2 regions of the Kitasatospora sp. NPDC056076 genome follow, and region 2 is predicted to be linked to the other one. Evidence: riboswitches for the same ligand, from Rfam matches in the RefSeq annotation. Region 2 holds a riboswitch; the other holds the start of a gene.

Region 1 (6,894 bases), on a different contig from region 2:
GGCCGGCCACGGTGACCGCCTCGGGGGCCTGCGGGCTCTGCGGGAGCAGCGCGACCCGGTGGGCGGCCCGGCGCGGGCTCAACCGCCAGATGTCCTCGCCGCCGACCAGGATCCGCCCGCCGTCCGGCCTGTGCAGCCGGGCCACCGCCCGCAGCAGGGTGGACTTGCCGCAGCCGTTCGGGCCGACCACCGCCACCACCTGCCCGGCGGGCACGGTGAGGTCGATGCCGCCGAGCACCGGGCGGCCGGGGCGGTACCCGGCGGTGACGCCCTGGATCGTCAACTCCATCTCTCAGCCCCCCGGTTCCGCGCGCTCAGGAACCGGACAGGGCCTTGCCGAGGTCGCCGATGACGACGTCGGCCGCCAGCGGGCCGCCCCGGGTGGACCAGACCGAACCGTCCACGGTGACGGCGTGGTTGTTCTTCACCGCGTTCAACTGCTGGTAGGCGGGCTTGGACTGGACGTCCTTGAGGGCGGCCTTGCCGTCGTCGGTGAGGGTGGACAGGAACAGCCAGTCGCCGTCGATCTCGGCGAGCTTCTCCAGGCTGAGCGCCGGGCTGTGGGCGTTGCCGTCCTTGTCCTGGGCGGCCGGGCGGGTGAGGCCCATGTCGAGGGCGACGCCGCTCGCGAACTGCTTCTTCTCCATCCAGCTGGGGCCGGTGGGGTTCCAGCGGACGATGGAGACGGCGGCGCCCTTGTTCTTGCCGAGGTCGGCACCGGCCTTGGTGGCCTTGGCCTGGTAGTCGTCGATCACCTTGGTGGCCTGGTCGAGCTTGTTGACGGCGTTGCCGATGCCCCGGAAGGCGAGCTTCCAGTCGTCGGTGGGCGCCATGGTGACCAGGGTGGCGGGGGTGATCTCGCGCAGCTGCTTGAGCACCTGCTCGTCCTGCATGTCCCCGGCCAGGATGAGGTCGGGCTTGGCGGCGATCACCTTGTCCATCACCGGCTGGAGCAGGTTGCCGACCACCGGCACGCCCTGGACCTTGTCCTTGAGGTACGCGGGCGGCTCGTTGAGCCCCTGGCCGTTGGTGATGCCGGCGGGCTTGAGGCCGAGGGCGAGCACCGCGTCGAGGTCCTCCTGGGTGAGGGTGACGATCCGCTTGGGCTCGGCGGGGACCTCGACGGCCTTGCCGGTGGCGTCCTTGACGGTGCGCTTGCCGCCGTTGGCCGCGTCCGCCGCGCTGCCCGGGGCGGCGGACGCGGAGTTGGAGGGGTCCGCGGACGTGGACGAGGACCCGGAGGAGCCGCACCCGGTGAGCAGGAGGGCGGCCGCCCCGGTGACGGCCAGCGCCTGGGCCGCGCGGCGGCGGACGGGGTGGAGCGGGCTCTGGGCGTACGGCATGGGTGCCTCCGGGGCGGGGGTGGTACGGGAGTTGGGGGCGTCCGGGCAGCCCGGCACGACGGCGGTGCCGGCGGGACGCTCCGGCCATTAGGTTAGCCTTACCTTATGACATCGTCGCAAGTGGGCGCCCCCGAAGCGCCCGCCGTCACCGCGCCCGGCGCCCCTCCCCCACCGGCCCGCCCCCTCCGGGACAGCGCCTGGCCGGTCGCCGCCGGGGCGGTCGCGGTGCTGCTCGCGCTCACCGCGCTCTCGCTCTCGGTCGGCGCCGGCGAGGTCGGGCCGGGACGGGTCCTGGACTACCTGCTCGACCGCGACGGCGCCCGCGCCGACAGCCGACTCGCCCTCGTCGTCGGCGAGTTGCGGCTGCCCCGCACCCTGACGGCGCTGCTGGTCGGCGCCGCCCTCGGCGTCGCCGGCGCCCAGCTCCAGTCGGTCACCCGCAACCCGCTGGCCGAGACCGGCCTGCTCGGCGTCAACGCGGGCGCCTCGCTCGGCGTCGTCCTCGGCATCGCCGTGCTCGGCGTGCAGACCTCCTACGGGTACCTCGCCTTCGCATTCGGCGGCGCCGTCCTCGCCAGCACCCTGGTCCTGCTGATCGCCGGCAGCCGGGGCGGCGGCTCCCCCATGCGGCTGGTCCTCGGCGGCTCCGCCGTCGGCGCGACCTTCGGCGGCATCACCGGCGTGCTCATCGTCAACTCGCCCGAAGCGTACGACCGTTACCGGGTCTGGGTGCTCGGCTCACTGGCCGGGGTGGAAGGCTGGACGACCCTGGGCCAACTCGCCCCCGTCCTCGGCGCCGGCTTCCTGCTCGCCCTGCTCACCACCCGGCCGCTCACCGCCCTCGCCCTCGGCGACGACCTCGCCCGCGGCCTCGGCCACCGCCCCGGCGCCACCCGCGCCGCCGTCGCCGCCGCCGTCACCCTGCTCACCGCCTCGGCCGTCGCCCTGGCCGGGCCGATCTCCTTCCTCGGCCTGCTCGCCGGCTTCCTGGCCCGCGCCCTCGCCGGGCCCCGGATCGGCCGACTCACCCTGTTCGCCGGGCTGTTCGGCGCCGCCGTGCTCACCGGCGCGGACGTGCTCGCCCGGGTGGTCGCCCGGCCCTTCGAGGCGCCGGTCTCGGTGATCGTCGCCCTGGTCGGCGCCCCCGCGCTGATCGCCATCGTCCGCTCCCGCCGCTCCGCCGCCCTGGCGATCGGCGACCCCGCCGCCGAGGCCCCGCCCGTCCAGCGCGCCGAACAGCGCCCGGCGCGGCCGGACCCGGCCCTGCGGTACGGCGCCTGGTCCCTGCTGGTGCCGCGCCGGCCGCTGCTCGCCGGACTCGGCCTCGCCACCGCCCTGCTCGCCGTCGTGGTCGTCTCCGCGCACGCCGGACAGAGCGAACTCGGCCTCGGCAAGACCTTCCAGGCCGTGTTCGGCTACGGCGAGCGGCTGGACGTCCTGCTGGTGCAGAAGTTCCGCCTCGGCCGGATCGTCGCCGGACTCGCCGCCGGAGCCGCCCTCGGACTCGCCGGCTGCCTGACCCAGACCCTGGCCCGCAACCGGCTCGCCACCCCCGAACTCCTCGGCGTCAACGACGGCGCCACCGCCGCCGTACTGATCTCCGCCACCGCCTCCGGCACCTTCGGCGCCTGGTGGGCCGGACCGCTCGGCGCGCTGGCCGCCGTCCTGGTCGTCACCCTCGTCTCCGGCGGGCTCGGCGCCCGCGGCTACCGGGTCCTGGTCGTCGGACTCGCCATGTCGGCGCTCGCCTCGGCCGTCATCCAGGTCGCCCTCGCCCGGCGCTCGCTCAACTCCGCCGGCTCGCTGTACGTCTGGACCTCCGGCAGCCTCAACGGCCGGGACTACGCCATCGCCACACCCGCGCTCCTCGGACTCGCCGTCCTGGTGCCGACCGCCCTGGTGGTGGCCCGACGGCTGGCGGTGCTGCGCTTCGACGACAGCGTGGCCGCCTCGCTCGGCGTCGACCCCGGGCGGGTCCGGCTCGCCTGCCTGCTGCTCGCCGTCGCCCTCGCCGGGCTCGCCGTCGGGATCTGCGGGCCGGTCGGCTTCGTCGCCCTCGCCGCACCCGTACTCGCCGCCCGGCTCGCCGGACCGACCCGGGTGCCGGTGCTCGGCTCCGCGCTCACCGGCGCCCTGCTCGTCGTGCTCGCCGACACCCTCGGACGGGTGCTGATCGGCGGGGTGGAGATCCCCGTCGGCATCGTCACCACCGTGCTCGGCGGCCCCTTCCTGCTCTGGGTGCTGCTCGGGCGCCGTACCAACTGATCCTGGAGAGAAAGACGTTGAACGCCTTCCCGCTGATCGCACCCGACCCGGACGACGCCGCGTACCGGCTGGTCACCTTCATCTCCACCGAACAGGACTGCAACGGCGTGCTCGCCCTCGTCCACACCGTCACCGACAAGGACCGGCACGCCGGCGACCTGACCCCCCACCTGATGGAACGCCGGGGCGGCCGCTGGGAGATCACCTACCGGCTGCGCGCCGACCACCGCGCCTCCTACCAGCTGCACCCCTTCCACGGCGCTCCCCCCGGCACCACCCGCGCCGACTGGCTGCACGTCCTCGACCACGCCCGCCCCGACCCCCACGACAGCGAACCCCGCCTGCCCGCCCGCGACGGCCGCCACCCCGCCTCCGTGCTCAGCCTGCCGCAGGCCCCCGCCCAGCCGTACGCCCGGCGGCGCGAGGACGTGCCGCGCGGGCGCACCCTCCCCCGCACGGTGGCCGGGCGGCGGGTCGACGTCCACCTCCCCGCCGGGTACGGACCCGGCCTCGGCCCGTACCCGGTCGCGGTGTTGCTCGACGGCGAGATGTGGGGCGAGGTGCTCTCCGTCGGCGACACCCTCGACAACCTGACCTCCGACGGCGCGATCCCGCCCACCGTCGCCCTGCTGGTGCACACCATGGGCCCCGGCCGCCCCGACGACCTGAGCTGCAACCCGGCCTTCGTCGACCTCCTCGCCGACCGCCTTCTGCCCTGGGCCGCAGCGGAGTTCGACGCCACCGACGACCCGCGCCGGACCGTCGTCGCCGGCCAGAGCGCCGGCGGCCTCACCGCCGCCTACGCCGCCTTCCGGCGCCCGGACCGCTTCGGCAACGCCCTCTCCCAGTCCGGCTCCTTCTGGTGGCCCGACGAGACCGAGTTCGACGCCGGCAGCGAGTGGCTCACCCGCCGCTTCGCCGCCGAACCCCACCGGGACGCCCGGTTCTGGATCGAGGTCGGCCTCCAGGAGTGGATGCTGCTCACCCAGAACCGCCACCTGCGCGACGTGCTCACGGCACGCGGCTACGACCTCCACTACCAGGAGTTCAACGGCGGCCACGACTACGCCTGCTGGCGCGGCGGCCTCGCGGACGGGCTGGCGCACCTGCTGGGCCGGGCGTCGGCGAACGACCCGTGCTAGCGTCGCCGACGGCAGCGCGACGGCGCCCGCCCCGGACGAGATGTGCGCCGTACCCGGCCCGCCAAGACGACGCACCCAGGGAGTCGTCATGACCGCCGCCGACGCACCGATCGCCCGTCCGCTGGACGTGCCGTGGATCCACGGCTCGCCGTCCGCGAAGCACGACACGGACCCGGAGATCCAGGCCTACGCGTACGACGAGAACACCGTCATCCTGCGGCAGAACAAGGCGGTGCACTACGAGGCGCCGTTCCTGTTCCTGCTCTTCGGGGCGGACCGGGCGGTCCTCATCGACACCGGGGCGACCGCCGAGCCCGCGTACTTCCCGCTCCGGGCGACCGTCGACGGCCTGATCGCGCAGTGGCTCGCCCGCAACCCCCGCGACCACTACCCGCTGCTGGTCCTGCACACCCACCCGCACGGCGACCACGTCGCGGGGGACGGGCAGTTCGCCGACCGGCCGGACACCGCCCTGGTCGGCGCCGACCGGCCCACCGCCTGGGCGTACTTCGGCTTCGACCACGACCCGGAGGCCACCGCGCGCGTCGACCTCGGCGGCGGGCGGATCCTCGAGTGCCTGGCCACCCCCGGCCACCACCCGGCCGCCGTCACCTACTACGACCCGTGGACGGGCTTCCTGCTCACCGGCGACACCGTCTACCCCGGTCGGCTCTACATCGACGACTGGCCCGCCTTCGGTCGCAGCATCGAGCGCCTGATCGCGTTCACCCGGGAGCGGCCCGTCACGCACGTCCTCGGCTGCCACATCGAGATGACCCGCGAGCCGGGCGTCGACTACCCGATCCGCACCACCCACCAGCCCGACGAGCCCCCGCTCCAGCTCACCGTCGACCACCTGCACCGCATCCGCGCCGCCGTCACGGAACTGGGCGACCGCCCGCGCCGCCACGCGCTGGACGACCTGATCCTCTGCCCCAACGACTGAGGGGCCGGGCAGTCACGCCGGCCCGGGTGGGCCGGCGCGGGTGCTGACGGTTTGCCCGTATCGGTGGTCTTGCACGCCTGACGCCTGCTCGGCATAGTTGCGTCACATCCCGCCGGGCACATCCCGCGGAGCCACTCACTCTCGAACTTGACATGAACAGGACGTACACCCCTCAGGAAGGAGTGTCCTCTTATGGCACGATCCGAGCGGGTCTCCCGCAGCCTGCGCCGCCTCCGGGGTGGTGGCCACGCCACGGTCGGCATCACCGCGGTCCTCCTCACCGCGATGCCCGTGACCTCGGCCCCGGCCGCCCCGCATCCCCCGCGCCCGATCTACGTCTTCGCCCACAACCTGAACTCCGCCGACCAGGTCGACAACGCCCTCGCCGCCGGCTACAACGGCGTCGAGGTCGATGCCGCGTTCAACGTCTCCGGCGCGTGCGGCGGCACCAGGCAGTGGGTCTCCTGCGACCCCGGCAACCCGGCCTCGGAGAGCGTCGACCTGGTCAACATCAAGCGGAAGCGCACCGGTGCCGTCTTCGACGCGCTGGCCAACGCCCGGCGCAACGGCAAGAACCTCACGGCCGTGTGGGTCGACATCAAGTCGTCCACCGACGGCGACCAGCCCGCCCAGATCAGTGCACTGCGAGGCCTGGTCCGCGACAAACTGCTGGCCGCCGGGATCAGGGTGATGTACGAGGTGCCCTACTCGTCGAGCAGTGACGCCGCCTGGAACGCGCTCAAGCAGAACCTGGACCCCCTGGAGTCGACGGCCGTGACGGGCACCTACGCGCAGGTGCGCGACACCTTCTCCCGGGAGGGCGGCGGAATCCCCACCAAGCACCGGTTCGCCACCGACGGTTCGGCGGTCTTCGCCACGTTGACCGGGACCTGCATGAAGACCAACGGCGACAAGGTCACGGGGCTCAGGGACAGCGTCGCCAACCGTGAGGCGGGGAACATCGCCGGCGTCTTCGCCTGGACCATGGGCTCCTCACCCGACGGTGCCGACTGCGCGGCACGGATGCTCGGCGAGATCGGGGTCAACGGCGTGATCGCCGGATCCCGGCTCTCGGACTACCGCAAGGAGACCGACACCGACGTCGCGGTGAACAACATCACGGACTGGGTCAAGAGGCACCCCGCCCAGGCGCGGATGGCCACCGTCCACGACACCCTCTTCGGCTGAGCCGAAGCCG
Region 2 (6,894 bases):
GGCCAGCGCAACCTGCTGCCCACCGCCGTCAAGCGCGGCTGGCGCTACGACAGCAGCGGCAACGGCACCCAGGTCTGGCCGCAGAAGATCCAGGGCGGCGCGCTCTGGGACCTCCCGCTGCAGTCCATCCCCTTCCCCGGGCACACCTTCCAGGTGCTGTCGATGGACTACAACATCATGTTCAACCAGTGCGGCCCCAACACCAAGGCCGACCCGGCGCTCTACCCGGGCTTCCAGGCCCAGGCCCGGGACTCCTACCTGATGGGCTTCGACCGCACCTACAACAGCAACCGGGCGCCGTACATCATCGGCAACCACTTCGAGGAGTGGAACGGCGGCATCTACATGAACGCCGTCGAGGACGTGCTCAAGTCGATCGCGGGCAAGCCCGAGGTGCGGCTGGTCTCCTTCCGCCAACTGGTCGACTGGCTGGACGCCCAGGACCCGGCGGTGCTGCGCAAGCTCCAGGGCCTCGGCCCGGGCCAGTCCCCGGCCGGCGGCTGGGAGGCCTTCCTCGGCACCCCGGCCGCGCCGCCGGCCGCCTCCCCCTCCCCCACCGCCGCCGCATCCTGACCCCGGGTCAGGCCCGGACCCGCACCCGCCCGGCGAGCAGCGCCCCCAGCGCCGCCACCGCGGCCATCACCAGCAGGATCACCGCGAAGGCGCCGGGCGAGCCGTCGGCCCCGGCGCCCTCGTGCGCCGCGGCCAGTGACCCGCCGCCCAGCGCCGCGAACAGCACCCCGGCCAGACCGGTCAGCAGCACGTTGCCCAGGGCGTCGCTCATCTGCAGCGCGGCCGAGTTGGCCCCGGCGTCCTCGGGCGCGGAGAGCTTCATCATCAGCACGCTGACGCTCGCGACCGTCAGCCCCATCCCGATACCGCCGACGCCCCAGGCCACCGAGGCCACCCAGGCCGGGACCGCCGGGACCAGCACCAGCGCGGCGGCCGCGATCGCCACCGCCGTCAGCACGAAGCCGCCCCGGATCATCGCCTCGCGGTACCGCTCGGCCCCCGGGCGGCCCTGCAGCCAGGAGCCCAGCGCCCAGGTCAGCCCGCCGCTGGTCAGGGTGAGCCCGGACAGGGTCGGCGAGAGGCCGCGCTCGGTGGTCATCATCAGCGGGACGAAGGCCTCGGCGCCGAGGAACGCCCCCGCCGCCAGCCCGCGCAGCAGGATCACCGTCGGCAGCCCGCGCCCGGCCCGCAGGGTCCGCTTCGGCAGCAGCCCCAGCACGGCCGGGGCCAGCAGCGCCGCACCGGCGACGCCGGGGAGCAGCCCGACCAGGTCCCGGCGCTGGCCGGCGTACTGCAGCAGGCCGGCGCCGACCGCCGCCATCGCGGCCAGCAGGGTGCGGCGGCGGTCGAAGTCGGCGCCCTTGAGCACCGGGTGGTCCCGCTCGGAGCGGGCCAGCGCCGGGCCCATCACCGCCAGCGGCAGCAGGATCAGCACCGGCACCGCCAGGAACACCCAGCGCCAGCCGAGGTGCTGGGTGACGGCCCCGGAGACCAGCGGCCCGACGATCGAGGGCAGCACCCAGGCCGAGGAGAAGGCGGCGAACACCGCCGGCCGCAGGCGCTCCGGGTAGGCCCGGCCGACCACCACGTACAGCGCGACGATCACCAGCCCGCCGCCCAGCCCCTGGATCGCCCGCCCGGCCACGAACACCCACATGCCCGGCGCCGTCCCGGCCACCACCAGGCCCGCGCCGAACACCGCGATGCCGGTGAACAGCGGCTGGAGCGGGCCGCGCCGGTCGCACCACTGGCCGGAGACGACCAGGGCGAACAGCGTGGTGGTGAAGTAACCGGAGAAGGCGAAGGCGTACAGCCCCAGGCCGTCCAGTTGCCGGGCCGCGGTCGGCATCGCGGTGTTGACGGCGGTCGCCTCGAAGGCGATCACCAGCACGACCGACACGATCCCGAGCGTCAGGGCCCGGAAGCGGCCGCTCATGACCCCGCCCCCGGGGTCAGCTCCGGAGGGTATCGAGGGGGAGTCGACCGAGGTGGGGGAGGCAGTGGTCATACGTAACATCGTAAGAGCCGTCCGCGTCCTTGACTCCTGACCGGAGTCCCCGACCGGGTCCGTCGCAGGGCCTAGGACCGGCCCCGGGGGCAGGCGTCAGTGCAGCACCTTGAGCCCCACCACGCCGCAGACGATCAGCAGCAGGCAGCCGATCCGGGCCATGGTCACCGCGTCGCCCAGGACGGCCATGCCGTAGACCGCGGTGCCGACCGCGCCGATGCCGACCCAGACCGCGTAGCCGGTGCCGATCGGGATGGTGCGCATCGCGTACGCCAGCCCGCCCATGCTGAACAGCAGCGCGACGCCGAAGACGAGGCTGGGAACGAGGCGGGAGAAGCCCTTGGACGATTCCAGGGCCACTGCCCAGACGGTCTCCAGGAGACCCGAGACGATCAGAACGAGCCAAGCCATGACGGCCGTACCTCCGCAGTCCACAGCGGCCGGATTGCCGCTGAACTGCGCCGTCTTGTCGTCACCGGGTACGACGCGCTCGTCCGGGGTGGCGGGGAATCAACCACCTGCTCCGACCGTAGCACACATTGCCACACAGAATTTACACAACGTCATTGACCCCATTCGGCCGGTCCGCCATCCTGAATTCACTGGCCGTGTGCCCGAGTGGCTCAGGGAATCGTCTGCAAAGCGATGTACGCGGGTTCAATTCCCGCCACGGCCTCGAAAGGGGAATTGCCGGTCGACCGAAGTCGACCGGCAATTCCGCATTTCCCGTTCCGTTTCCGGCCGGCCCGACGGCCCGGCCCGACGACCCGACGGGCACCCGCGGCGGCGGGGCCCGACGGCCGAGGGCGCCGGCTCAGGCCGTGACGGCGTCCTCCGGGCGGATCGGCAGCCGGCCCACCGGCAGCCCGGTGGCGGCCCGGACGGCGGCGGCGACCGCCGAGGGGGCGACCACCGCGGGCACCGCGCTGACCGCCTTGGCCCCGAAGGTGGCGACCACGTCCCGCTCCTCCAGCAGCGCGGCGATCCGCACCTCGGGAGTGTCCAGCGAGGTCGGCAGCCGGTAGCCGGTGAGCGAGGGGTTGGTCATCACCCCGCCCGAGGTCTGGAGGTCCTCCATCAGCGCCAGTCCCACGCCGTGGGCCACGCCCGCCTCGATCCGGTCCTCGATCTGGCGCGGGTTCAGCGCCCGGCCGACGTCCTGGGCGACGGTCATCTCGACCACCCGGACGGCCCCCAGCTCGATGTCCACGTCCACCACCGCGCGCATCGCGCAGAAGGAGATGGAGACGAAGGCGTCGCCGTGTCCGGACTCGTCCAGCGGCTCGGTCGGGTGCGGGCGGCACTGCGCGGTGGCCCAGAGCTCCTTGCCCTCCAGCGCCTCCGCGACCGGCATGCCGAGCACCCCGTCGTAGGAGGTGATCTTGCCGTCGGCGATCTGCAGCAGCTCCACCGACATCCCGAAGTCGGCCGCGATCGGCTGCAGCAGCTGGTGGCGGACCATCAGCGCCGCCCGCTCGACCGCCCCGCCGGAGACCCAGGTGTGCCGGCCCCGGGCAGAGGGCCCGGCGATCGACTGGTCGCTGTCGGCCGGCGCGATGTAGACCTCGCTGACGCCCAGCACCGTCTGCACGATCTGCCGGGCCAGCGTGGCGAAGCCCTGCCCGGCGTCGACGGCCGCGCAGATCACCGTGGCGTGGTCACCGCTGACCCGCACGGTGGCGGTGGAGACCTCGTCCTCGCCCTCGGCGCCCAGCATGTGCACCATGCCGACGGCGTAGCCGATCCCGCGCCGCACCGCGGCCGGGTCCCCGGCCCCGCCGGGACCGCCGGGCAGCAGCCACTCGGCGTCCGGGTCGTCCACCGGCAGGGCCGGCAGCGGCTCGGCGGCCACCGCGTCCAGCAGCGCCTTCACCGGGGCGGGGCAGGTGACGGCCTGTCCGGTGGGCAGCGGGTCGCCGGTGGACATCGCGTTGCGGCGGCGGATCTCCACCGGGTCCACGCCCACCCGGGCGGCCAGCTGGTCCAGCTGCGACTCGTACGCGAAGCAGGCCTGGAGCGCGCCCTCGCCGCGCATCCGCCCGGCCGGCGGGTTGTTGGTGCGCACCGCCCAGGCGTCCACGAACACGTTGGGGCAGACGTACGGGCCGACCGAGAAGGCCGTCGCGGCGGCCAGCGCCTCGGCGGAGACGTCGGCGTAGGCGCCGCCGTCCAGCAGGATCTGCGCCTCCACCTTCACCAGGGTGCCGTCGGCGTCGGCGTGGTGGCGGTAGCGCAGCAGCGCGGGGTGGCGCGAGGTGTGGGTGTGGAAGGACTCCTCGCGGGTGAGGGTCATCTTCACCGGGCGGCCGGTGCGCAGCGCCAGCAGCGCCAGGGTGACCTGGAAGGAGAGGTCCTCGCGGTCGGTGGTGGCGCCGGGCACGCCGGTGACCACCAGGCGGACCCGGTCCGGCTCCAGGCCGAGGCAGGCGGCGGTGCGGTCGCGGTCGCCGTGCGGGTCGGTGGAGGACAGGTGCAGCTCGACGCCGCCGTCCGGGCGCGGCACGGCCAGCCCGGCCTCGGCGCCGAGCGGGGCCGGGTCCTGCCGGCCGACCTGGTAGAGGCTCTCGACGATGATCTCGCCGGCCGCGTCCGGGTCCCCGGTGCGCAGCGGCAGGTGGCGGAACAGGTTGCCGTCCGGGTGCAGCGCCGGGGCGGTGAAGGCCTGCTCGGGGTCGGTGACCGCCTCCAGCGGCTCGTAGTCGACCGCGATCAGGCCGACGGCCAGCCGGGCGGTGTCGGGGTGGTCGGCGGCGACCGCGGCGATCGGCTCGCCGTGGTGGCGCACCACGCCGGCGGCCAGCACCGGGCGGTCGGAGACGATCGGGCCGGCCGGGGCGCCGTCCGGCAGGCCGTCCGGGCCGGGCGGCAGGTCGGCGGCGGTGACCACGGCGTGCACCCCGGGCAGGGCGAGCGCGGCCGAGGTGTCGATGCCGCGGATCCGGGCGTGCGGGTGCGGCGAGCGCAGCACCGCGCCCCACAGCAGCCCCTCGGCCCAGAGGTCGGCCGCGTACGGGTAGATGCCGAGCGCCTTGGGCAGCGCGTCGCTGCGCAGCGGGGAGCTGCCCAGGCCGAAGGGCTCCGGTCCGGCGCCGCCCTCGCCGCCGTCCTGCTGGAGTGCTGCGCCGATGTCGGTAGGCGACGTCATGATGCGTGGTCGTCCTCGGGGAGCCGGATGCCGTGGGCGGGGGTGGCGCCGTAGGGGACGCCGGTGGTCGGGACGCCGGCCTCGGCCGGGGTCCCGTGCGGGTCCGCGTACGGGGTGCCGTGCGGGGGCGTGCCGTCGTGGACGGCGCCCGGCAGCGGGGTGCCGTGCGCGGGGGTGGGCTCGTAGACCGGGGCGTCGTAGCCGGTGTCGTAGCCGGTGTGCTGCTGGTGGCCGTCCGGGTAGCCGGCCGGCACGTAGGTGCCGTGCGCGGGGGTGGCCTGGTAGGGCTGCTCGGGGTAGCCCTGCGGGTAGTACACCTGGTCGCCGACGGCCTGGGCGGGGATGCCGGGCTGCATCCCGGTCAGCGCGGAGGTGTCGTACACGCCGGTGTCGTAGCCGCCGTCGCCGTACGGCTGCTCGGCGGGGGCCGGGGCCGGCTGCGGGGCCTGGGCCTGGGCGGGCACCGGGGCGGGGGCCGGTTCGACGGGCGGCTGCGGGACGTGCTCGATCCAGGCCTCGGAGTCGGCGTAGACCGGCGGTTCGACGGCCGGCTCCGGCTCGACGGCGGCGGCGGCCGGGGCTCCGGTCCCGGCGGCCGGGGCCGCGGTGCTCCCCTCGGCGGCCGCGGCGGCGGCCTCCTCGGCCTCCTCGACCTCCAGCGCGCGGGCGTCCGCGACGGTCTGGACGGCGGCCAGCACTCCGCGGTAGCCGGTGCAGCGGCACAGGTTGCCGCACAGCGCCTGCCGGGCCTCGACCTCGGTGGGCCGGTGGTTGCGCTGGAGCAGGTCGTGCACGGCCATCGCCATGCCGGGGGTGCAGTAGCCGCACTGCACGGCGCCGGAGGCGGCCAGCGCCTGCTGGACGTCGCTCGCGCCGCCGCCGGCCGACAGGCCCTCGACGGTGTTGATCTCGCTGTCGGCGGCCAGCGCGGCGGGCACCAGGCAGCCGGCCACCAGCTGGCCGTCCACCTGCACCGAGCAGGCCCCGCACTCGCCCTGCTCGCAGCCGTCCTTGGCGCCGGCCAGGCCGAGCCGCTCGCGCAGCACGTAGAGCAGGCTCTCGCCGATCCAGGCGTCGGTGACGGGCCGTTCGAAACCGTTGACCCGCAGCGTGTAGGAGGCGCACGGGCGCAGCTCCCGGCTGACCTGCGGGGCGAGGCCGAGCGGGTCGGCGTCGAGGGTCTCGATGGGGTCTGTGGTCACTTCAGCGCCCTTCCCAGTGCCCGTCGGGCCAGCACCGATACGGTACGCCGCAGCCGGACGGCGGCCGCGGTCGGCCCCTCGGTCGCGGCCTCCCAGGCCCCTTCGGCACCGTAGTTGTCGGGGACGCAGGCGGCGGCGACGTACTCGCCGAAGGCGGCGCCCGCGGCCGGGTCGATCTCCCGGCTGCCGTCCCAGTCGATGCAGCCGGCCACCCAGGCCTCGGCCTCCAGCGGGCGCAGCGGCACCGGGGCGACGGCCCCGACGGCGCAGCGCACGGCGCGCCGGGCCGGGTCGAGGACGAGCGCGACGGAGGCGGTGGCGCGGGCCGGGCCGCTGCGGCCGGTGGCCTTGAGGAAGACCTGCGGCGCGTGCAGCAGCGGGACCCGCACCCAGGTGAGCAGTTCGCCGGGGCGCACCGGGTCGAGTCCGGTGAGCAGGTGACTGACCGGCACCTCGCGGCTGCCGCCGGCCCGGGCGAGGGTGACGCTGGCCTCCAGGGCGGCGAGCACCGGGAGGGTGTCGCCGGC

What was found. Region 2 has a riboswitch for guanidine ahead of ACFC1T_RS03580 (DMT family transporter). Riboswitches for the same ligand answer to the same signal wherever they lie in the genome.
Region 1: linked by a shared signal. The riboswitch ahead of ACFC1T_RS25265 (MBL fold metallo-hydrolase) and the one ahead of ACFC1T_RS03580 (DMT family transporter) in region 2 are both predicted to bind guanidine.

What each region holds. Positions count from the first base shown of each region.
Region 1 covers NZ_JBHJWG010000033.1:29,466-36,359, forward strand. Annotated here, with positions in the region: gene ACFC1T_RS25245 (ABC transporter ATP-binding protein) at 1-289, opposite strand, end outside; gene ACFC1T_RS25250 (ABC transporter substrate-binding protein) at 315-1,343, opposite strand; gene fhuB (Fe(3+)-hydroxamate ABC transporter permease FhuB) at 1,449-3,608, shown strand; gene fes (enterochelin esterase) at 3,626-4,750, shown strand; guanidine-III (ykkC-III) riboswitch at 4,767-4,826, shown strand; gene ACFC1T_RS25265 (MBL fold metallo-hydrolase) at 4,839-5,696, shown strand; gene ACFC1T_RS25270 (hypothetical protein) at 5,889-6,884, shown strand.
Region 2 covers NZ_JBHJWG010000003.1:55,534-62,427, reverse strand. Annotated here, with positions in the region: gene ACFC1T_RS03590 (hypothetical protein) at 1-573, shown strand, start outside; gene ACFC1T_RS03585 (MFS transporter) at 581-2,020, opposite strand; gene ACFC1T_RS03580 (DMT family transporter) at 2,117-2,431, opposite strand; guanidine-III (ykkC-III) riboswitch at 2,476-2,544, opposite strand; tRNA gene ACFC1T_RS03575 (tRNA-Cys) at 2,625-2,696, shown strand; gene ACFC1T_RS03570 (xanthine dehydrogenase family protein molybdopterin-binding subunit) at 2,835-5,165, opposite strand; gene ACFC1T_RS03565 (2Fe-2S iron-sulfur cluster-binding protein) at 5,162-6,367, opposite strand; gene ACFC1T_RS03560 (FAD binding domain-containing protein) at 6,364-6,894, opposite strand, start outside.